Regions from separate parts of the Virgibacillus sp. 6R genome, predicted to be linked through region 2. Evidence: riboswitches for the same ligand, from Rfam matches in the RefSeq annotation. Region 2 holds a riboswitch; each other region holds the start of a gene.
The links. Region 2 has a riboswitch for S-adenosylmethionine ahead of BKP57_RS18550 (methionine ABC transporter ATP-binding protein). Riboswitches for the same ligand answer to the same signal wherever they lie in the genome.
Positions count from the first base shown of each region.

Region 1: another riboswitch for S-adenosylmethionine. It lies ahead of BKP57_RS10765 (methionine ABC transporter ATP-binding protein); the one in region 2 lies ahead of BKP57_RS18550 (methionine ABC transporter ATP-binding protein).
Region 3: another riboswitch for S-adenosylmethionine. It lies ahead of BKP57_RS08845 (PLP-dependent aspartate aminotransferase family protein); the one in region 2 lies ahead of BKP57_RS18550 (methionine ABC transporter ATP-binding protein).
Region 4: another riboswitch for S-adenosylmethionine. It lies ahead of BKP57_RS05795 (methionine biosynthesis PLP-dependent protein); the one in region 2 lies ahead of BKP57_RS18550 (methionine ABC transporter ATP-binding protein).

Region 1 is NZ_CP017762.1:2,392,141-2,398,109, reverse strand. It holds gene BKP57_RS10775 (MetQ/NlpA family ABC transporter substrate-binding protein) at 1-143, opposite strand, end outside; gene BKP57_RS10770 (methionine ABC transporter permease) at 163-813, opposite strand; gene BKP57_RS10765 (methionine ABC transporter ATP-binding protein) at 803-1,834, opposite strand; SAM riboswitch class I at 2,013-2,117, opposite strand; SAM riboswitch class I at 2,701-2,806, opposite strand; gene BKP57_RS10760 (DMT family transporter) at 3,032-3,346, opposite strand; gene BKP57_RS10755 (DMT family transporter) at 3,348-3,698, opposite strand; partial or broken gene BKP57_RS23430 (amphi-Trp domain-containing protein) at 4,118-4,249, shown strand; gene BKP57_RS23425 (hypothetical protein) at 4,288-4,386, shown strand; gene serS (serine--tRNA ligase) at 4,635-5,909, opposite strand.
Region 2 is NZ_CP017762.1:4,095,069-4,101,037, forward strand. It holds gene BKP57_RS18530 (arsenate reductase family protein) at 579-935, shown strand; gene gcvH (glycine cleavage system protein GcvH) at 1,378-1,758, shown strand; gene BKP57_RS18540 (toprim domain-containing protein) at 2,279-2,635, shown strand; gene BKP57_RS18545 (thioredoxin family protein) at 2,658-2,969, shown strand; SAM riboswitch class I at 3,101-3,212, shown strand; gene BKP57_RS18550 (methionine ABC transporter ATP-binding protein) at 3,311-4,342, shown strand; gene BKP57_RS18555 (methionine ABC transporter permease) at 4,332-5,000, shown strand; gene BKP57_RS18560 (MetQ/NlpA family ABC transporter substrate-binding protein) at 5,029-5,856, shown strand.
Region 3 is NZ_CP017762.1:1,949,270-1,955,238, forward strand. It holds gene BKP57_RS08840 (PTS transporter subunit EIIC) at 1-1,341, opposite strand, end outside; SAM riboswitch class I at 2,112-2,232, shown strand; gene BKP57_RS08845 (PLP-dependent aspartate aminotransferase family protein) at 2,451-4,196, shown strand; gene BKP57_RS08850 (MurR/RpiR family transcriptional regulator) at 4,842-5,651, opposite strand; gene BKP57_RS08855 (DUF4127 family protein) at 5,681-5,969, opposite strand, start outside.
Region 4 is NZ_CP017762.1:1,271,587-1,277,555, reverse strand. It holds gene BKP57_RS05815 (DUF4177 domain-containing protein) at 1-54, shown strand, start outside; gene BKP57_RS05810 (MazG nucleotide pyrophosphohydrolase domain-containing protein) at 137-454, shown strand; gene BKP57_RS05805 (cyclase family protein) at 844-1,581, opposite strand; gene BKP57_RS05800 (homocysteine S-methyltransferase family protein) at 1,623-2,672, opposite strand; SAM riboswitch class I at 2,767-2,865, opposite strand; gene BKP57_RS05795 (methionine biosynthesis PLP-dependent protein) at 3,048-4,160, opposite strand; SAM riboswitch class I at 4,263-4,364, opposite strand; gene BKP57_RS05790 (manganese catalase family protein) at 4,654-5,550, opposite strand; gene BKP57_RS05785 (YuzF family protein) at 5,565-5,783, opposite strand.

The sequences.
Region 1 (5,969 bases), 1.7 Mb from region 2:
GCTTTTTCTGCTACATAATCCCAGATTGACGTATCAGAACCGCTAATTCCCACCTTCACCGTTGAACTGGCTTCACTACTGGAACATGCACTGATAATGACCGATGTAATTAATAGGAAAAATATGAACGTTACTTTTTTCATTTTAAACAACTCCTTTTGTTTATCTTCTTCTCACTCGTTTGGAAAGATAATTTCCGATTGATTGTAATCCTTGCACCATTATGATAAGAATGCCTACAGTAAGGAACATAACAACCGTGTCAAATCGCTGGTAGCCATATGTAATCGCTAAATCGCCGAGACCTCCACCACCGACTGCTCCAGCCATTGCCGATGCGCCTACTAAACCAATGGTTGCTATCGTAATTCCTAGTAGCAAAGAACTTAATGCTTCTGGCAGAAGAAAACGTATCATAATCTGCCATGGTGTAGCTCCCATTGCCTGTGCTGCTTCCATAACTCCCGGATCAACTTCAAGCAATGAATTTTCAATTAATCGCGCAATATAAGGACCAGCAAATAGAATCATTGGTACAATTGCTGCCGCTGTCCCGATGGATGTTCCGACAACAAGTCTTGTAAATGGGATGACAGCAACCATCAAAATAATAAATGGAATGGAACGAAAGATATTAATCCCTGCATTCAAGATGGTGAAAACAACTTTGTTTTCCCATAAATGACCTTTTCTCGTTACTACTAATAAAACACCTAATACAAGCCCGATAAGAAATGAAAATAGCAATGACACACCGACCATGACAATTGTTTCCCAAAGCGCCTGTACTATTTGTTGCTGGTCAACTAACATTTGCCAACACTTCCTTTACCGTAATCTTTTGTTGATGAATATACATCATAGCCCGCTTTATTTCTTTCTCATCCCCTGAAAATTGAACAATTAAATTGCCTAAAGGAACACCTTGTAATTCTGTTATATTGCCAAATAAAATATTGACGTCCACTGCATACGTTTTAGCGATTTGCGATAATAAAGGTTTCCCAGCGCTATTTCCGACAAATACAATCCGATAGATATGTCTGCCTGCTGTCTGATTGTTAAGCAATGAATAGACTGAATCAGGTATCGTATCATGCATTACCGAACGGACAAACTTAGCAGTTACTGCTGTTTTCGGTTTAGAAAACACATCAAACACACTTCCTGCTTCCACGATTTTTCCTTTGTCTAAGACAGCAACTTTATCGCAAATCTCTCGAATCGCATTCATTTCATGGGTAATCATCAAAATCGTTACTCCATATTCTTGATTCACTTGCTTCAACAACTGTAAAATAGCTTTTGTTGTTTCTGGATCAAGTGCTGATGTCGCCTCATCGCATAAAAGTACTTTTGGCTTCGTTGCTAAGGCACGCGCAATTCCAACCCGTTGTTTTTGTCCTCCCGACAGTTGCTCTGGATAACTATTTGCTTTATCTTCTAAACCAACAAAAGTGAGTAAATCCATGACACGTTTCTTTACTTCCTCCTTCGCCACTTTTGCTACCAATAGGGGCATCGCGACATTTGTATACACCGTTTTAGAATTTAAAAGATTAAAATGCTGAAAAATCATCCCAATATCTCGCTTAGCTTCGCGCAATTCTTTAGCGGAAAGACTTAATAAGTCGTTTCCATCAACCATCACTTTACCAGAAGTAGGTCGCTCTAATAGATTCACACAACGAATAAGGGAGCTTTTTCCTGCACCACTAAATCCGATAACACCGTAGATTTCTCCTTTTTCCACCTGTAAATCGACGTCATCTAGCGCTTTGACTGGCCGATCTTTTCCTTCATACACTTTTGTTACATGATCAAATGTAATCATCAAGCAATTCCCCCATACTTATTTTTAGAATTGTTTTACTTAAAAATTTGTTCCATGTGAAACAATGCTTTAGAACCTTACTCCACCTAGCTTAGATCGCATCTACTCATACATTTCATTTTATCGCCATAAAAAATACCCCTTTCGAAAGAAGAGGTTTTATTATATGAGTATCCTCTTCTTATCTTTCAAACAACATGTTTGCTGGATTTGGCACAGTACTATATATTAGTCCGCTGCCGAGGCTTCTAAGGGCCAGTCCCTCCACCTCTCTGGATAAGAAGTATTCAATTGTAAAAGTATAGCTTAACCACATGTTAAAGCTTTTTTTAATGGATAAGAATATTAACATGCTACACGCGTTAAGTTCCGTGTCACTCTAATGGTTCAAGGTCATAAATTTATATAACTCTTTTCCTATATTATCGAACAAAGGCTCGGGGCGCCCGTTTAGCAACGTAGCGAATGGAACGAATCAACTAAAGATAAAGGAATCATGCCACTAACAGGGGGTATGCCGACGTGTGGGCGGCAAGCCCGTTTTTAGACGGCCTTCCTCTTAGCGACGATGATGACTTATCGTAGGGCGGCCTAGTCGCTGGGTGATGGAGCCGGACGTGGCTATCCAGTTATTTTTTTATCCCCAAGCATCTAATTTTATACTTTTGTATGAAAAAAACGCTATTTACCATTATATAACTTATTTATCTTAGGTAGTATTTCAGAATCTAAACATTATAAAGCAAAAGTTTTTTCATGATAGATGGTGGCTCGCGCTCTAGGTGAGCCATGCTGGTTTCTTATCTTATAAAAAAAGAAATCCCTCCTTATGTGATTAAGAAGGGATTTCCAATCTATGGATCCTCTTCTTATTTTTCAAGCTTACCTGCTTGTTGGATTTGGCACAGTACTATCAATAGTCCGCTGCCGAGGCTTCTAAGGGCCAATTCCCTCCACCTCTCTGAATAAGAAGTAATATTATATTTACTTTTCAGGATATTGTTTTATATCATACTACGGTTTCCTTTACCTGTCAAATAGTTTTTTAAATAGACATGTGTCAGATTTTTCACGACACTGTTATAACCCTCAATATTTCCACTTTAGATTCTTTCCAGTAGTTACAATTCTTCATATATAGCTGTACGAATTTACAATCAAAACAGCTTTACTTATACACAATCTTCTTTGCTTCACTTATTCAATCGCTTTTAAACCTACCGCCCCCGCAATGATAAAACTTAGAAATAACATACGTTTCCACCCTGCCGACTCTTTAAAAAAGAGGATGCCCATTAAGACAGCACCAGCTGCCCCTAATCCTGTCCAAATGGCATATGCCGTTCCTAGTGGAATTTCCTTCATTGCTAATGACAAAAAATAAAATCCGAATCCAAAAGTGATAACAACAGCAAATAGTCGCCCAATGCTTTTTTTCTGATTATAAAAATTTATGCTCATGACACCAAAAATTTCTCCAAGGCTTGCAATAATAAGATACACCCATGCCAAATTAATCTCCTCCGTCTGAAGGGGTTTTAAACTTTTCTTGTTTCTCGTCTGTCGTTATTTTAATCCCCACTACTCCAATAATAATTAAGCCGATAAAAATTAGTTTTGTAATCGAAAAATCTGCTCCAAAAACAATAAAGTCAATCAATACAATAGCAGCAGCTCCAGAACCTGTAAAAACAGCATAGACAGTGCCAGAAGGTAATTTTTCGCATGCTTTAATCACAAAGTAGAAGCTGAAAATAATCATTATGATCGTACCAATCCATTCCCAAAATGTTTGCGAATATCTTAAACCAATCACCCAAAACACTTCAACAATAGCAGCGAAGAGAACATATAACCATGCCATTTGATAATACTCATCCTCCTTCACGTATATTTTACCACAGGAAGAAAAACATCCTTAATAGGGGCGGATAACTGGTTCAATGTTTGATAAAAAGAAGGTATTATTATCGCCGAATGACTACTATGGGCACAAAATATCGAAATCGACGAAAGGCTGTTTCAAAACGCATTCTAAATAAAAGTTAAGTCTATTACTATAAACTATGATTGTTAGAATAAATAAAGCTATAACTTTCAACGTAATTAAGAGTTGGAATATGTTAAGTTTTCAAAAGAGTACCGGTAAACGACGCAGTAATGTACTATTTTAGTATAGAGCCTACTTTTTGAACAATCTCTATAAAAACTCGAATTTAAGAGGGTTTTGCACTTTTTTGTAGAAGAATACTATATATAAAGCAAAAAGGAGGGGGTGTCGTCATGGCTAATAGAAACAGAACGAACGTGCTGGTGAAGTATAAGAAAAAAATGGAAAGAGACCAGGCAGCAGTGATGCTCCAAACCATTGCGACAAAATTAAAAGAAGAAGGTTCTTTTACGCTTCACCAAGGTGAACAGTACAAATCGTACAGCCAGCAGAATCTGTCACAGTGGAAATCGAACTCGAAGAAAGAAATGGAAAATATGAATTTGAATTTGAACTGGAATGGCATGAAGGAGCAGAAAAAGCCCCATTAAAAATAGAATAATGTTCGTAGTCGTTATGCAATCAAAATAACTTTATCCGCGGATGAAACGCTGATTAAGCCTAAACTTTTTGCATCCGCGGATATTTGCTGTTATCTTTCAAGCTTTTTGTTTCCCTTGTTGAAATAAGGTGCTTTAGCTGTTTTTGCACCTGTCGTTTATGAAATGAGTTGCGACTTTTCTCTTCTACTTATCATTTGGTTGACACACAAAAGATTCGACAAACCATATGGATAATGGTTGACTTCGCTTATTGAATGACTTCTTTCCCACCCATATAAGGATGTAATGCAGTTGGAATAACAATCGTTCCATCCTCTTGCTGATAATTTTCTAAAATAGCGGCAACTGTACGGCCAACGGCTAAACCAGATCCATTTAACGTATGGACAAATTCCGGTTTTGCTTTTGGTTCTCTACGGAAACGAATATTGGCACGTCTTGCCTGGAAGTCTTCAAAATTAGAGCAAGAAGAAATCTCACGATACGTATGCTGACTCGGAATCCAGACTTCAATATCATATTTCTTGGCTGCTGTGAAACCTAAATCCCCTGTACACATACTCATCACACGATATGGAAGCTCTAATAATTGTAATATCTTCTCTGCGTGATTCGTTAACTTTTCTAATGTTTCATACGATTCTTCAGGTTTTACAAAATGGACAAGCTCGACTTTATTAAATTGATGCTGACGGATAAGACCTCTTGTATCTCTTCCCGCAGATCCTGCCTCAGAACGAAAGCAGCTACTAAAGGCAGCGAATTTTTTCGGTAAATCATCTACCTTTAAAATATCATCACGATAATAATTCGTTACTGGTACTTCTGCAGTCGGAGCTAAATAATAATCCCATTCTTCTAGCTTAAATGCATCTTCAGCAAATTTAGGTAGTTGCCCTGTTCCTGTCATACTAGTACGGTTCACAATTTGTGGAGGTAGCATTTCTTCATAGCCATGTTCATCGACATGTACATCCATCATCAGATTCCATAATGCACGCTCTAACCTTGCACCAAGTCCCTTATAAAATACGAACCGGCTTCCAGTTACTTTTCCTGCCCGTTCAAAATCAACAATATCCAAATCTGTTGCTATATCCCAATGAGGCTTTGGCTCATAGGTAAATGCCGCCTTCTCTCCCCAAGTTCGAACCTCTATATTATCCTCTTCATCTTCCCCAACTGGGACACTTTCATGAGGAATATTAGGGATGGATAGCATGATTTGCTCCAGCTGTTCATTAATTTGTTTTAATTCACTATCTAAAACAGCAATTTTATCGCCTACTTCACGCATTTCCTTAATGGCTGGCTCTGCGTCTTTCTTCTCTCGCTTCAACACAGAAATCTGCTTCGATACTTCGTTTCGCTTTGCCTTTAATTGTTCTGTTTCTGAAATCAGCTGACGACGTTTTTCATCCAATTCACCAAAGTGATCCAGTTCTGATAAATCCTCACCACGATGTTGTAACTTTTGCTTTACTTCTTGAAAATGATGACGTAAAAATTTCATATCCAGCATATTTACTGCCTCCTTATATGAATTAAAAATGAATTTTTCTTTATATTACGTTTATAAACG
Region 2 (5,969 bases):
TTTAATAGTTTAAGTATTTAACATCAGTTTGCAGGTTTTTAATAAATACCCCTTTTCATCAGGTAAGCCAAGGACATAAGCAAATTCGATATAGCAAAAGCCGAACTATCCATTTATCCTGCATATAAGGCGCTGTAAGACTTCCACTTCAGGAGTTGGCGATATCATACAACCACAAGCTAAGCTAGAAGATAACGGCACCTAAATTCCCGACTCGTTTAGTAGCCTTTAGATTATACTCTTGTGGTACTAAAAATAAGTAGGGGTTGAAAGAACTCACAGCGATTGAAGATTCACTTTATGGTTCGTTTTTTTAATCAGCTGTGTTAGTTATGTCCTAATCTCTTCTGTATTTGTTATTCCCCTATGCACATACATTTGTATATTTGTATAAAGCATTTTTTATGAAAGGAAAAGGAAATCTTCGCTAGATTAGGATTTTCAGCTCTTGTTTTTTAAAACAATGTAAAGTTACCAAAAAGTGTATTTAAGCAATATTGTAAAACGGACTCATTTTATTCGAATAACATTTGTCTATTTTGGTATAATGGAACATATTATTGAATGGGGGTTGCAATTTGATGTTAACTTTCTATTGGTATCCGAATTGCGGTACATGTAAAAAAGCAAAGAAATGGTTAGAAAATCAACAAGTGAATTATAAGCCTATACATATTGTCCAAAACCCGCCTACTAAAGAGGAATTACTTGATCTAATCCAGAAAAGTGGGCTGCCCGCAAAGAAGTTTTTTAATACAAGTGGTAAGAAATACCGAGAGCTGAATTTAAAGGAAAAAATAGCAGATGCTACAAACGAGGAAATGGCAGAAATATTAGCATCGGACGGTATGTTAATTAAGCGACCAATCGTAACCGATGGCTCTCAAGTGACTGTTGGATATAAAGAAGAAGAATTTGCAAAAAATTGGCTGTAAGGATTGCTTGTTTATTTTATACGATAAGAGAGTATCAAATTAGGTGCTTGGAGATAACGAAATAACCGAATAGCCACGTCCGGCGCATGAGCCCAGCAACTAGGCGACTTTAGAAATGCGCCCTACGATAAGGCCTCAACGGTTCGCAAAGAGGAGGGCCGACTAAAAACGGGCTTGCCGCTCAGGCGTCGGCATACCCCTGTTTTTAGTGGCATGATTCCTTTATCTTTAGTTGATTCGTTCCATCCGCTACGTTGCTAAACAGGCGCTTGCACCTTTATTCCGGGTGTAATGCAAGTTTTTTAAAGTGACTATTTATTTGTAACTGAATGGACTAGATTTTCAAACAGTTTCTATAGAGAATATAGAAAATAAATACTGGATAAATGACTCTGAACCTTGTATAGTGAAAGTGGAATATATCATTTGGAGGGGAATATATATGAGCGTACCAAAGGAATTACTATATTCAAAAGAGCATGAATGGGTAAAACAAGAAGATGGAAATGTACGTATTGGTATTACTGATTTTGCCCAAGACGAATTAGGAGATATTGTATTTGTTGAACTTCCTGAAGTTGGTGATGAATTAGAAATCAATGAGCCTTTTGGTAGTGTAGAATCCGTGAAAACGGTGTCGGAACTATACGCTCCCATCAGTGGTAAAGTAGTCGAGGTAAATGAAGAATTGGAAGACAGTCCTGAATTTGTAAATGAATCACCATATGAAAATGCATGGATGCTTGTTGTAGAGCCAACAAATGAAGCCGAATTGGACGATTTATTATCTGCAGAAGCATATGAAGAAATGATAAGTGAATAAATAATTCAATAGCTGATATGCAATATTTTGCAATCAGCTTTGTTTTTACTAAAATAAATGTAACGAAATAGAAAAGTTAGGATTGTTTATTTAAGGTTCTGTTATAAAAAAGTTTGACTATAAAGTGATACTGTTTCATTTTTTAAGTAAATCAATCAGCAAGTACTTATATACTTAAATAATTAGTCTGAACATCATGATGTTAAAATGGCTCTTTTTTCAAGATACGCATAAATGGAGAACGATTAATAATTGGATGATTTTAACATAAACTACAAGCGAATCATGGATGACAATGGACATAAATGAATTGCAGAAGACTTATTTTTATTATATAATGATACGTTAAAAAGTCAGACATCCACTACGAGCATAACATTCATTTTGCAAAGCACATACCATTGTTCGAACTGTATGTAAATGGAAATTTGCTCTGTTTTTTGAACGGCATCTAATAATAAAACAATGCTCTCTCTGCATATGCAAGCTTGTCGCTTGATTTTCCAAGGAGTGCTATGTGATGATAACAGATGGATCAGAGAAGGTTTTGATTGTGGAAGGGTTAACGGATAAAAAGCAAGTAAATAAAGTACTTGCGGAAGATTTGACGATTGTTTGCACAAATGGAACCCTCGGGGTGGAACGATTTGACCAAATGTTGGAGGAGTACGCATTAGATGATAAGGAAGTTTATATTCTTGTAGACGAAGACCCTTCTGGTATGAAGCTTCGTAAACAATTAGCAAGAGAATTACCCCATGCCGAGCATGTATATGTAAGCAGTGAGTACCGGGAAGTCGCAACCACGCCGGAAAATGTTTTAGCGCAAGTATTAGTAAGTAAAAGAATAGCGGTTAACCCTATCTTTTTGATTTAAATTACAGTAAAAAGGTGATAGTTTGCAACAGGTAACAAAAGTGCAATTGCAGCAATCTGATTACTTTCTCTATATTTTCACGCCGCTTTGCGGAACTTGTAACCTAGCTAAAAGCATGTTGCTTAAAATTGAACAAATGCAAAAGCAAGAAGTGTTTTTAGAAATGAACGCTTCGCTACATCCAGAATTTATGCAAACATATCAAGTGGAAAGCGTACCTTGTTTGCTTATTAAGAAAGATGGACAAATAGTAGAAAAAATTTATGCGTTTCGAGATGTGGCAAATATTTATCAATATTTGTTAAAGCATAAACCGGAAATGTTTGCATTCTAATACAATAAATGTCTCTTCACCATTGTTTGTGATTTAATTTTACAAAAAGTGATGATGAACCCAAAAAAGTATATTGACAGATGGAAAGCAACATGCTATTATAGTGTCTATTCCAATTAAATAATAATTTACTCTTATCTTGAGCGGTGGAGGGACTGGCCCAGTGAACCCGCGGCAACCTTCAAATAGAACTATTTGAAAGGTGCTAATTCCTGCAAGGTGATAAACCTTGATAGATGAGGGGACATTTTGACATTCATACGTCTTTCTGTTCTCTTCAGAAAGGCGTTTTTAATTGCTTATATGGGCATAATAGGAAGAGCTAAGAAGGAGGAGTAGGTGTGATATCGATTGAGGGTTTGCGTAAAGTTTTTACTGCAAACAAGACAGAAACAACAGCTGTAGACGATGTTACCCTGTCGATTGAGCAAGGAGATATCTTTGGTGTGATCGGTTATAGTGGTGCTGGAAAAAGTACATTTGTACGATTAATTAATCGTCTAGAAGAGCCAACAAGTGGAAAAGTTTATATTAATAAGCAGGAGATAACTGCACTCAAAAAGAATGAGCTGCGTCTGGCAAGACAAGATATTGGAATGGTGTTTCAACATTTCAATTTACTATGGTCACGCACGGTAGAGGATAATATTGCTTTCCCATTGGAGATCGCTGGAGTTGAAAAAGAAGAAAGGCAACAACGTGTGCAATCATTAATTGATTTAGTTGGCTTATCTGGCAAAGAGAAAACATACCCTTCGCAATTAAGCGGTGGACAAAAGCAACGAGTTGGTATAGCACGTGCATTGGCAAATAAACCTTCTGTATTACTTTGTGATGAGGCAACATCAGCTTTAGATCCTGAAACAACGAATTCGATATTGGATTTGCTTGTTGATATTAATAAGCAGTTAGGGATAACTATTATTTTGATTACGCATGAAATGCATGTCATTCGGAAAATATGTAACCATGTTGCCGTTATGGAAAATGGAAAAGTAGTGGAGCACGGCAATGTTTTGGACGTATTTTCTCATCCGAAAAACAATGTTACGAAAAAGTTTGTCCAACAATTGATGGGGGATGCTGAAGCTGAGAATGAGTTCGAACATCTAATCAACACATTTAAGCAAGGCAGGCTTATTCGTCTTCATTTTGTTGGCGAAACAACAAACGATGCTTTAATCAGTAAGCTTGTGAAAACATACGATATTGATATTAGCATTTTACAAGGAAAAATTACTCGCACACAAGCTGGAGCGTATGGTACTTTATTTATCCAAATGACCGGTGATGAGGCAGAAATCGCTAAGGCAATCCAGCACGTGTCTGAAGAAACCTCTGTGGAGTTGGAGGTGATCCGTAATGTTGACTGACCTATTTTCTACAATTAAAATAGAAGATTTTATGGAAGCAACTTATGAAACATTTTATATGACGATTATTGCACTAATCGGGACATTTATTTTTGGCATCATGCTTGGCTTGCTATTATTCCTTACAAATAAGGGGGGGTTATGGCAAAATAAGTGGATTAACTTTTTAACAGCCACTTTCGTGAATGTGTTTCGCGCCATTCCATTTATTATATTAATACTGCTCTTATTCCCATTTACCGATTTTATCGTTGGGACGATCCGTGGTCCTAATGCTGCGTTGCCGGCATTAATCATCGGCGCAGCACCATTTTATGGGCGGCTTGTCGAAATTGCTTTAAGAGAAGTGGATAAAGGTGTTATCGAGGCTGCCAAAGCGATGGGAGCAAAAACAAGAACGATTATTTTTAAAGTATTGTTACCTGAAGCGATGCCTGCATTAATTTCAGGTATTACGGTTACGGCGATTGCACTTATTGGCTATACAGCAATGGCAGGTGCCATTGGTGCTGGTGGATTAGGAAGCTACGCCTACTATTCCGGATTCCAGCGCAGAGATTTTGATATCGTCCTGCTTTGTTCCATTATTATTGTACTGATCGTATTTTTATTTCAATTTATTGGTGATTTTATTACACGCAAATTAGATAAAAGATAATTCAAAAACGAAAAGAGGAGCGTACAAAATGAAAAAATACATTCTATCTATTCTATTTCTTATTAGTCTTGGAAGTGTTTTAGCAGCATGTGGCGGGGATGATAAAACAGCGGACGATAATAAAATCATTGTCGGTGCTTCCAGTGTACCGCACGCAGAAATCTTAGAAGAGGCGAAGCCATTATTGGAAAAAGAGGGCATCACTCTTGAAATTAGTGAATATCAGGACTATGTTTTGCCAAATGATGATTTAGATAGAGGAGAGATTGATGCAAACTATTTTCAGCATATTCCGTTTTTAGAACAAACAATAAGTGATACGGGATATGAACTTGATTATATTGCTGGTATTCATATTGAGCCAATTGGTGTCTATTCTAAAGGTATTTCCAGCATTGATGATATCCCCGAGGGCACGGAAGTAATTATGAGTAACTCTGTACCAGATCATGGACGTATCTTAACTTTGTTTGAGGAGCAGGGACTGATTAAATTAGATGATGGTGTAGATAAAGCAAAAGCTACGATTGATGATATTGCCGAAAATCCAAAGAATTTAACGTTTTCACCTGAATATGAAGCAGCTACCCTTCCAGAGTACTATGAAAGGGAAGAAAATGCTCTAGTTGCTATTAATACAAACTATGCTATTGATGCGGGATTAAAGCCAACAGAGGATGGCTTGTTTATTGAAGATGAAGATTCACCGTATGTGAATGTGCTAGCTGTTAAGAAAGAAGATAAAGACGATGAGGCATTAAATAAATTGGCAGAAATTTTACAATCAGAAGAAATTCAATCTTTTATGGAAGAAAAATATGATGGCGCTGTTGTTCCGGTAGGTGGAAAAGAATAATCGAGAAGGAATTCGATAAGATACAGCGTATGTTAACGCATATGTAGATATCGCCATCCTTTTCTGTCGATAATTAAAAATGAATCGTTTATTTGAGCTAAGACGCGTTTAAA
Region 3 (5,969 bases), 2.1 Mb from region 2:
AACGACAATTTTCGCTATCTCATCATAACGTTTTTCTTTTAATAATGTATTATCTAGATTTTGCTGTTCTTCTCGACCGGGAGTTTTAATATCAAAGCGAATAATGGCCCAGCGAAACACAAAATAAGTTACGATGGCTAGCCCTGTACCAATTAGCACAAGAAAAATCCAATTGGTTTGTTCATATAGCAATCCAAAAATCGTAAAGTCAAAAATAGTTCCACGTATATATCCAATTGCTACCCCTGCAAAAGATAATAAAACGGCACCAATCCCAACAATAAAGGCATAAACAACATATAATAATGGGGCTATAAACACGAATGTAAATTCTAACGGTTCCGTAACATTACCAAGAACAGCAGTTAAGACCATTGTAATTAACATTGATTTCACATAAGCTTTATTTTCTTTATAAGCCGTTTTATACATTGCAAAGGCAATCGCCGGAAAGATAAATAACGTTACCAACATTTGCTGTTGTGCCATAAAACGAGTTAGCTTTGGCATCATCGACCAATACTCACTATTAGGTCCTTGATTAAATAAAATCTCCGTCATCGCAGGGACAACCCCTACGTACGTTTCGCCATCAATAACATAGGACCCTCCAGCTTCCGTGAATCGAAACAGAACATTCCACACATGATGCAATCCAAAAGGAATAAATAATCTCTCTCCTGCAGCAGTAAAGAACGGACCTACCACACTTAAATATACGGAAGATAAGTTTGTTAAAAGTCCTACAAACAACGACCAAATAAAAGGAATGATTAAACCAATTACCGTCATAAAACCAATTGTAATAATCGGGACAGATTTTTTTCCTGAAAAGAATGCAAATGCCGTTGGCAATTCTAGATTATAAAACTTATCTGTTGCCCAAGCTGCTAAAAGCCCAGTAATGATTCCTCCTACCGCATTAATATTCATTGTTTGGATGCCTAACACTTCTATTTGCCCATATTGCGTCATAACCTCGGGATCCGCCATCTTCCCCGTAATGATTAGCCAAACATGCATGGCTATAATTAAGGTTAAATAGCCAGTTGTAGCGGCAAAAACAGATATCCCCTTATCTTTTTTACTCATTCCATAGGCAACACCCATTGCAAATAACAATGGAATATTATCAAACACGACACTTGCTATGGTACGAATGCTAGTTAATAAAGTATTTACTGCTTCATAGCCTAAAAAAGGAAACCTTTCAATCATATACGTTTGTACCAATGCTCCACTAATCCCTAAGATCATACCAACTGGCGCCAGTACCCCAATTGGGAGAAGTAAAGTACGCCCAAATCTTTGAATGGAGTCGCTGATTTTTCGCTTTGTCATTTAGAATTTAAACCTCCTCATTCAGCATTTCACATTTTATTTTATCAGCCAAATTAAAATTAAAAAGCGCTTTCATATCCTTTCAGCTGACATAGGTAATGAAAAATGACCTAGGTCACAACCATTTGTAAAAATCAATAACATGTAAAAAACTTTAAACTGAAACATACCTTTATTCGTTCTACAAGTGTATACGTAACCTTAATAACAGCAAATTGTCTTAAATCAACAGTCATTCACAAAGTTGCAGCGAATTACTAGTTGCTGGGCAATGGAGCCGAACGTGACTAGTCGGTTATTTCGTTACAAGCACTTCATTTTATACTTGCTTATCTTTTAAACAAAGGCGCAGGGCGCCCGTTTAGCAACGTAGTGAATGGAACGAATCAACTAAAGATTTAGGAATCATGCCACTAAAAACAGGGGTATGCCGACGTGGAGCGGCAAGCCCGTTTTTAGTCTCGGCCTTCCTCTTTGCCACGAACCGATGATAACTTATCGTAGGGCGCATTTCTAAGTTCACATAGTTGCTGGGCTCATGCGCCGGACGTGACTATTAGGTTATTTCATTATCCATAAGCACCTGAGTTTATACTTTCTTATTCTTCAAAAAATAAATTAAAGCCTCCTTGTTTATTTATAATGAGAAATATCTAAAGCTTCCTACCTCCTACTTAGACCTAATTTATATAAATAATATGTGTACACGTATTCTTCATTGACAATACATCTTGAACCTTATATAATATTCAGTAATTTAAAAATTGAATCTCTTATCAAGAGTGGTGGAGGGAATAGGCCCTTTGAAACCCGGCAACCTAAAAGCAATAATGATTTGCTTTTTACGGTGCTAAATCCTACAGACCTTAGAAATGGTCTGGAAGATAAGAGGAGGAACGGAAAACGATTCTAGCCCTCTTCTTTAGGAAGAGGGCTTTTTATTTCCACCACCTCCAAATAGTCGCCTACCTTGAAAAAATTAACCAGCCGAAAACATACTTTTCGCAAGATTCATTCAACAGGTTCCAAAAACGGAGACCACAAATGCAAAAAAGATAAGAGGATTAGATCTTAAGAACCAGCCCCACATTCAAAGGAGGAATAAAACAATGACAAGCTTTTTCACGCAAGATCCAGAGACAATTTTACTTCACGGCGGGCAAATACCCGACCCGACAACAGGTGCAAGGGCAGTACCTATCTACCAAACTACTTCTTATGTTTTTAAAGATACCAAACATGCCCAAAATTTATTCGGATTAGCGGAGCCAGGAAATATTTATTCTCGTATTGGTAATCCAACAGTCGATGCATTTGAACAGCGTGTTGCTCAATTGGAAGATGGGGTCGCAGCAGTAGCAACCTCTTCTGGTATGGCTGCTATTACATTCGCTATTTTAAATGTCGCCAGTGCTGGCGATGAAATCATTACCGACCGCAATCTTTATGGTGGGACGTATAACTTATTTGCTAACACATTGCCTCGCTATGGCATCAACGTTAAATTCGTTGATGGTACCAATCCAAAAGAAGTAGAAGCAGCGATCACTGACAAAACAAAAGCTATTTTTGGAGAAACGATTACAAATCCAAGTCTTCACGTTTTTGATATAGAGACCATTGCTACTATCGCTCACGCACACCATATTCCATTAATTATTGATAATACATTCGCACCATACCTTACCAAACCATTCGCCTGGGGAGCGGATATTATTGTCCATTCTGCTACAAAATGGATCGGCGGACACGGAACCACCATTGGAGGTATCATTGTAGACGGTGGAAGATTTGATTGGAACAATGAACGATTTCCTGACTTTACTGAACCCGATGAGAGTTATAATGGTCTGCGGTTTATTGATGTTGGACCAGCCGCTTTTGCCACTAAGCTTCGCGTGCAATTAATTCGTGATATTGGCGCTTGCTTAAGTCCACATAGTGCCTTTTTACTGCTTCAAGGATTAGAAACGTTACATTTACGTATGCAACAACATACACAAAATGCACAAAAGATTGCATCGTATTTGGAGGATCATCCAGCAATTGAGTGGGTCAGTTATCCAGGTTTGCCCAGCCATCCGTCCTATCCATTAATAAAAAAATATTTCCGTGATGGTACGGCAGGGTCGATCATTACGTTTGGTATAAAAGGGGGGAGGGAAGCTGGACGACAATTAATTGATCACATTGAATTATGGTCACATGTAGCCAATGTAGGTGATGCGAAATCACTGATTATTCACCCCGCTTCCACGACACATCAACAACTTACATCAGAAGAATTAGCAGCGAGCGGAACGACGGAAGAAACCGTCCGTTTATCGATTGGGTTAGAATCCGTAAATGATTTGCTAATTACACTAGATCAAGCGATAGCCAAAGCTACAGGTGAACAAGAGACCATCGTATTTGATGATCAGCACGCTATCCATTGGCTGCTCCATTCTTCTTTTATAAGAGACGAGGGGAACATACGCAAAAAAACGATTGCCGTTTACGGGTTAGAGCAAGCGAGCAAAGCAGATGAAGAAAAAGTGTTGCAACTGCGAGCACTTGGATTTGACATAGTTGCTGTCGGAAATCCTATTTCCACAGCGGAACTGCCACAGTATGATGAGTTATCTGAGGTTCCGATTGTAGACGCCATTTGGCTGGTACACGCAACATTACCAGCTGACTTGTTAGAGCAACTCGTAAATAAAAAATGCAAGCTTTTATGGATCGAGCAACCGAACGCTTTCCATAATATAGCAGATTATAAAAAAGCAGCAGAAATTACAGTTATTACACACAAGAACCCTTATGATGAAGCACTACGACTTCGTAATAATTCCTGTTTAACACCAGTGTAAAGTTAACTAATTCAAACCAGTAGCGATAATAAAAAGCTCATAGACTTAAAAAAATGGATTTTATTACCCTTAAACAGGACTCCATCTTGCTCAATCAAACTTTAGGTGCCCTAGCCTTTTTACAAACACTTCGTAAAAGCTTATGGCGCCTTTTGTTTTATTAAGGAAAGTGCCTCGAAAACGAATATGAATAATGGTTAGAAAATGCTTAAAATTTGTCAGTTTCTATACATAGACAAAGAAAAAATGATCAACAAACTAATACTGCTATTATTGGAATATTTTTGATAAGTTATGGATAATTGGCCTGCTTTGTACAACATTTGACTAATAAACTCTAGTCAAATGTTGTTCTAGTTAAAAATTCTCCTACGAAATGTGGGAGAATTTTTAAGAAAACGACTCATAAAAATTTTATACTGTTGAACTCAATGATATACCCTCCATCTTTAATAGTTGCGAAATGATTGGAGAAAAAATCAATTCTACCCACTACCTAGAGTCTTAGCCTTATATATTTATGCTATTTTAGCACGTTATAACGAAAGCTCAACCGGTTGGGATACCATTGGTTATAATTTATCTTACTTGAGAATACGTACTGCGCTTAAAAATGAATAGCACTATTTATTTAAGGTGTTTACGCTAATCAATAGATTGAGAAATTTGTTTCTTTGCTAATGCTATTCTAGAACTATCAATTTCGTGTAGATATTGACAAATTTGTTCAACTACGAAAAGCTGCGACATTTCCGTAATTAAAGTACTTCCTTCTTGTGCTACTTCCTTTCCTGCAGTAAATAATAATAATTCAGCGATTTTAGTAATAGGCGACCGTGAATGGTTCGTAATCGCAATCGTTTTTGCTCCATTTTCCTTCACCTTACTTAACCATTGTAACGTCTCTCGTGTATCACCTGTTACACTAAATGCGATCGCCAAGTCATCAGGTTCAATTAAATGAGATGAAACCAATCTTGTATGCTGTTCTGAAAAAAAGTATGCTTTATAACCAAGGCGCATGAGTCTAATCTGTGCTCCCTGTGCAGCCAAAGCAGAGAAACCGATACCAAACAAATAGATTGCATTACTGTTCTTTATCAAATTTGCTGATTGTTTTATTTTTTCCGTATTGGTCATCAGTCTTGTTTCATCCAGCATTTTAACAATATCTTGGTACGTTTTTTCAAATTTAGTATCCGCTTTAGGTTCTTTACCGCTAAGGATTTGCTTTGCCATAGTAGTCTTAAATTCATGATATCCAGAAAAGCCTACCTTTTTTAAAAAGCGAATTACAGTAGCTTCCCCGACACCAAATTCATCAGCAAGTTCTGTTAAAGACATAAAAGCAATACGCTGGTAGTTCTCAGAAACAAACGAGGCAACTTTTTTCTCGCTCTTCGTTAAGGCTGGGTAAATGCTCTTCACTCGTGCTAAAAAATCCATTATATCCATAGATTAAACTCTCCTTGCGCCAGGAATTACTACTTCTTCTTTATTTTTAAATCAAGACCGATTTCAAACATTCTTCTCCATGGTAAATGTATACAAATCTGGGATAATTCGAATTCCGAAAAGCTATTTTTTACCATTTGCTGATAATATATTTCAATCCTCTTCTTAATTTCACTAGCAACTTTATCATCCTGATGATTCAATTGGAAATAGTCTGCGCCAATTTCAGGAAGAACGGTCTCTGTAACCTCTTTGCGAACAATGGACTGATATAAACCATCTTCAAGGATATGGTATATGAGATTCTTTTTTATTGTC
Region 4 (5,969 bases), 1.9 Mb from region 2:
GGTAGGATTAGTGTGAACTTCAATCAAATTGTGTTTAAACGAAAAGTAGATTAGCCTGTTTTCTCTTGGAGCTAGTTCAGTAAAATAAATTTTGAAGGTTATTAAAACTTATAGCTAGACAAGAAGGTGGGTAAGAATGGATGTAACTGAATTTCAGCAGTGGGTAAAGCAATATTATAAGAACAGAGGATGGGCGGATTTAGATATTTTCGTTCGCATCGGCTTTTTAGCTGAAGAAACAGGTGAAGTAGCTAGAGCGATAAGAGCTCTTGAAATAGGGAGAGACAGACCAGATGAAGCAGAAAGTACTTTTGAAGAAAATAAACAAGCGTTAACCGAAGAACTTGGAGATGTACTAGGCAATGTCATTGTCATTGCCAATAAATACGGCATTTCTTTGGAAGAAGTATTTCAATTACATAAAAGTAAGCTAGCAAAGCGCTATTCAGAATAAATATTAGAAAAGGAGTTAATGCTTTCCTGTCTGAACCGCTTCTTCTTTTTTCAGCTCCCGCTTAAAGCTTTTGCTTTCGCGAATCGTTTCATCTATATACGCTATGGGGGGAGTTCTCATCTAAAAACCTGATCGGGTATTCAATTATTCTGTTTCAAAGCTTTTCTTTTAAGAATTATGAGTTGAGAAAAGTGCTGTCCAAAATGTATGGACCCCCCCCTCCTCTCACACCTCAGGTAGGAGGAGGGGCTGCTTGTTGTATTGAACTATTTTAAAATAATCAAAGTCTCATAAACTCTTAAATATGGATGCGATCTTTATCCATGTTTGTTAAGCGTGGTTTGCTTCCACAGAAGTCATACCATTATCAATGCTTTCATTCTTACAAATTAAGGTAAAATAGCAAACGAACGAACCGGAAATCCAGAAGCGTTTTTTGCTTTTGGGACGATATTACAAATGACTGCACCTGTTGCTGGCACCTTATCTAAATTGGCAAGTAATTCTATTTGGTAGCTATCTTGGCTAAGTACGTAATACTCTGCTATGAGTGAGCCATTTTTGGCATAATCAATAGCGGTGTCTGTATCAAACGTTTCATGACCAACGGCTTTTATATCGCGTTCCTCGTACAAAAACTGTAAAGCTTCTAGTGACCAGCCTGGTGTATGACTTTGCCCGTCAGCATCTTTATTATCAAATGCCTCCTGATCAGGCCACCGTTTACTCCAATCTGTACGTAAAGCCACAAAACTGCCAGGATTTATTTTTCCATAGATGGTTTCAAATGCTAACACATCTTCAACCGTTAATGCGAAGTCATGATTTTCACCAGCAGCTTTTGATTTATCAATGACGACAAGTGGTAAGACAAATTCTTTTAGCTCTAATTCATCTAAGCACCTTGTATCACGGACAAAATGAACAGGTGCATCCAAATGTGTTCCATATTGCCCGGGAAATGTGAGTCGTTGCGCGAAAAAGCCGTCATCATGATCAAATAATGTTTCAAATTTGGCGGGTTCAAATGCTGAGAAATGTGGTGATTCCGGTCCAAAAGCATGGGTTAAATCAATCCATTGCTTGTTTTTAATCGCTGCAATGGTATGCCATAATTGATTTGTCACACTAATTCTCCTTTAAAAGAAAAATTTTCTTTGTTGTTGTTTTAAGCTTTCAAACGATAATCCACATTATGTTTTTTTAATGTTTTATCTGATCCAAACAAGAAATGTTTCTCCATATTTGGGGAATATTTGGAATTAATCGTTTCGACACCGACAGCTTCAGCTACTGCTCGTAGCATTGCAGGAGAAGCGCCACAGCAAAGTCCAATGTAATGGATGCCAATATCTTTTGCTTCCTTAGCCCATGCTGCCAATTCATAGCGATTGTGATAAAGTGGGTCTAGCGCAGTTGGAAAAGTTGTTTCTGTTGGTAAATGACAGCTGCAAGCCCCATCAGGTAAGTTGAAAAATGTTGGATGCTCCTCTGTTGTGCGATATGGAATTGGTAAAGCGCCGACATATCCATTGACAGACTTTCTTATTTTAGCAAGATATGGCTGCATCGTTTCTGGACCTCGGAAGCAGTTCATGCCAACCACAAGTGCTCCTTTTTCGGAAAGCAATTGACAAGCCTCTTCCACGGTATATCCATCCCGTAAAATGTTTTCTCCCATAAGACCAAATGTTATTACAGCTGGAAGCTCTTGTTTCGTAATTTCCTCTAAGGCGATCAATGCTTCTTCATAGTAATAAAAGGTTTCCCCGTTAACAAAATCGACTCCTTCTTCTTTACACCATTGCACCATTTCTGCAAAAATACTTCTTACTTGATCTTTAGATGACGGATCATCGGGGTCAAAAATATTAGTGTTGGAAATATTTCCAGCAACAAGAGCTTCTTCTACTGGATGTTCCTTGGCGACTTCCTTTGCAAGACGAATCGCGCTTCGATTTAATGGCTCTAATAATTCCTCTTTGCCAATGATGCGCATTTTTTCTCGATTCCCATTATACGTAAAAGCCAGAACAACATCAGATCCGGCATTCATAAAATCACGGTATGCTTGCTTAAGGGCTTGCGGATTATCTAAAGCTACTTCCGGTACAAAAGAGCCTGCCTGTAAATATCCCCTTCGTTCCAGTTCAAATAAATAGCCTTCTCCAACAATAACGGGACCTTCCTCTAACCTCTGTTGTAAATTACGTTTCATTTAAAATTCCTCCTTTTAGTGATTTGGGGAAACCCCATAATAAAACCCTCTTCTTGAATTAGAAGAGGGTGAATTACCTTATTTATGGTATCTCTTCTTATCTTCAAGCGTTACGCTCTGGAATTAGCACAGTGCAATTATGCCTGTTGCTGAGGTTTCAATGGGCCAGTCCCTCCACCTCTCTGGATAAGATAGTCATATTATGTTTGTTCAAAAGCTATTCATGATAGCTCCTGTGTTCAATCAATGGCACGTTTCTGCCGAACTGTTGTTGAAACGAGATATTTGTTGTCAAATATATTTGATCATTTATAAAATTTAAATAATACTTTACACCGAGAGGAATGAAATGTCAACCTATTTACTAAAAAAATTTTAAGTTCCTGTTTCGAATTGTTTCAGCGCTTGATTTAAATCATGCTTTAAATCTTCTGCTTGCTCAATCCCTACAGAAAAACGTAATAAACAGTTATCAATTCCACGCTTTTTCCGTTCTTTAATAGGAATGTCGGCATGGGTTTGTGTAGCTGGATACGTGATAAAGCTTTCCACACCTCCTAAGCTTTCTGCAAAGGTAATTAATTGTAATTGTTGCAAAAAAGGATCAACCCAGCTAGAATCATGCAAACGAAAAGACAGCATCCCACCTTTGCCTGGATAGATCACCTCTTTAACTGCAGGTTGTCCCTCTAAAAATCTTGCTATTTTTTGTGCGTTTTCCTGATGCTTTGCTATTCGGAGTGAAAGTGTTTTTAGCCCTCTAATTAACAACCAACAATCAAAAGGAGAAAGCACTGCTCCGGATGCATTGTGTAAAGCAGCAAGTTTTTCACATACTTCCACACCTGTTGCAATCACAAGTCCCGCCAATACGTCATTATGTCCACCAATATATTTGGTTGCACTATGAATAACAATGTTTGCGCCAAGTTCTATAGGTCGCTGCAAACAAGGGGTGAGAAATGTATTATCAACGATAAGTAATAGGTTATGTTTTGTGGTTAAACTGGCTAACGATTTGATGTCAATTTCTTGCATGAGTGGATTCGTAGGCGTTTCAATAAATAAAGCCTTTGTTTTATCAGATATCCGTTTTTCCATATCTTTCAAATTAGTAAAAGAATCATAGATTATATGGAACTGATAGGCATTTGCATAGTGCTGCAGCAAACGATACGTTCCTCCGTATATATCTTCAGAAACGATCAATTCATCACCAGACTGGAAAAGGGACAGCACCAATTGGATAGCTGCCATACCTGAACTGCAAGCGTAACCTTGTTCACCAGACTCCAAATTCGCAATACCTGCTTCTAACAGTGTTCGGGTAGGGTTTTTGGTACGGCTATAATCATATCCGGTTGAACGTCCAATCCCGTCATGTTTAAATGCAGTTGATAAATAGATGGGAGGATTGATAGCACCAGTGTTAGGATCGCTGTGATTTCCTAATTGCACTAGCCTTGTTTCAAGTGTTCTTTTTATCATATGATCATCATCTCCTAGAAAAATATTTTCAAGGAGAGCAAGCAAAAAACCTCTCCTTGAAATAAGAAGAGGTTTCCTAAGTTAAATATAAAGGACCAATTCTTCTTATCTTCAAGCATTAAGCTTCTGGAATTGGCACAGTACTGCAAGCAGTCTGTTGCCGAGGCTTCAACGGGCCAGTCCCTTCACCTCTCTGGATAAGAAAATAATTTTTGAATTTTATAAGATTGAATATTAGAATACAAGGCGGATTAAAAAAAGTCAAGTGGAACCTTGTATTCATTTAGAGTGTTTAATGGATCATAGAATATCTATGAGCTATCCATTGCTACTCTCCTTCTATGTGCGATATTTGAAAAAGTTTAAAAGAGAAAGAAACTGTCTACATTTGCATTTTTCCTGCACACTATTGCACAGTTGACAATTTTCTTTGGCTAACTAGTTTATCCCGTATATAAGGAGCTGTAAGACTCCCACTTCAGGAGTAGGAAGTCTACATATTTTCCAGCAATCGTTTAGCGATTTTTTGATAGTCATCCCGATCAATTCCCGGTGCAAATTCTTCTGGAAGATCATCAAGATTTGGAATTGGTGCTCCCTTTGGTGCTCCTTCCTTCACGATCAGTTGTTTCCCATTTTCTGGATTTTCCCCTTTCCAAATTTGCCGAATGTCTACATAATCTCCGACGTCATTCCATGTGTATAATACATTTGCTAAGCCTTGCTCCTCAAATTTTCGGGCATGATCGAATTTGGTGTTGGAGAGATCAGGGATTGGAATTAGTTTCTTCACTTCAGCACCTGTAGCGATTTCTAGAGCTTTGGCATAAGCTAAGATATGAGTACCACCGCGAACTAATAAATATCCAATCATTTCTCTTGCTGTTTCATGCTCCGTCATTTCATATACACGCATTTTATGTGTACGAGCGCCAATTTCAAGAAAGAAATTGTGCAATAGATCAAGCACGAGGTTGCCACTGCTGAAGACATTATCTCCTGTCCAGGCGCGACCCATGGAATCACCTGCAAGTGCTGTTTGTGCAGTAGCAATGAACTGATAAGTATTTCGACTATCTTTTCCTGTTCGTAATGGAGTCACATCTGGGTCTCCTGTATAAAAGGTGTTTCGTTTTGAGAGTAGATTAATGGTGTTTGAAACAAGTTCAACGTGTCCGAATTCCTCAGCCGTTATACTAGCAACCAGGTCGTAAAATGGTTTGAGTTTATCCTTTTGTCGGAAATTAAAGGATTGAAACAGATAGTTATTTAAAGTTGACATTTCACCAAATTTCCCACCTAATAACTCTTGAACTGCCGCTGCTGCATTGGGATCCCCGTGTTCAGGTATAGGCAATTCAATTAACATGCGGTTTTCACGCTTAAACATGGTAAGCCTCCTTTTTAGCTTTTAGGAATGACCCAAACAATTTGTTGCGTACGAATGTAGAAAGAAGAACCACCTGATTCAATCACAATATGGTCTGGCATAACGGTTTTAAGACTGCCTGTAACAGTCCCTTGGGTGGTTTGTACAATAAGCATCGATCCGGTTATCGATTGTAATGTTTGGTAAACGTAGGGATCAAAAGCACTCATAAATGCCGGCGTTTGTGCATTCATTTTTTATCCTCCTTAAAAAGCATCACTACAGCTAAGCTATGACACTACAAAGTAGGTTATTCTCGTGGACAAGCAGAAATCAGCTATTTAGTAATAGAAGTACGTCAAGTTTTTAGTCAAGATGAACAATAAGGGGAATAATTTCACAAAAGTATGGAGGTTTACCTTTGTACAGGGTAGAGAAAA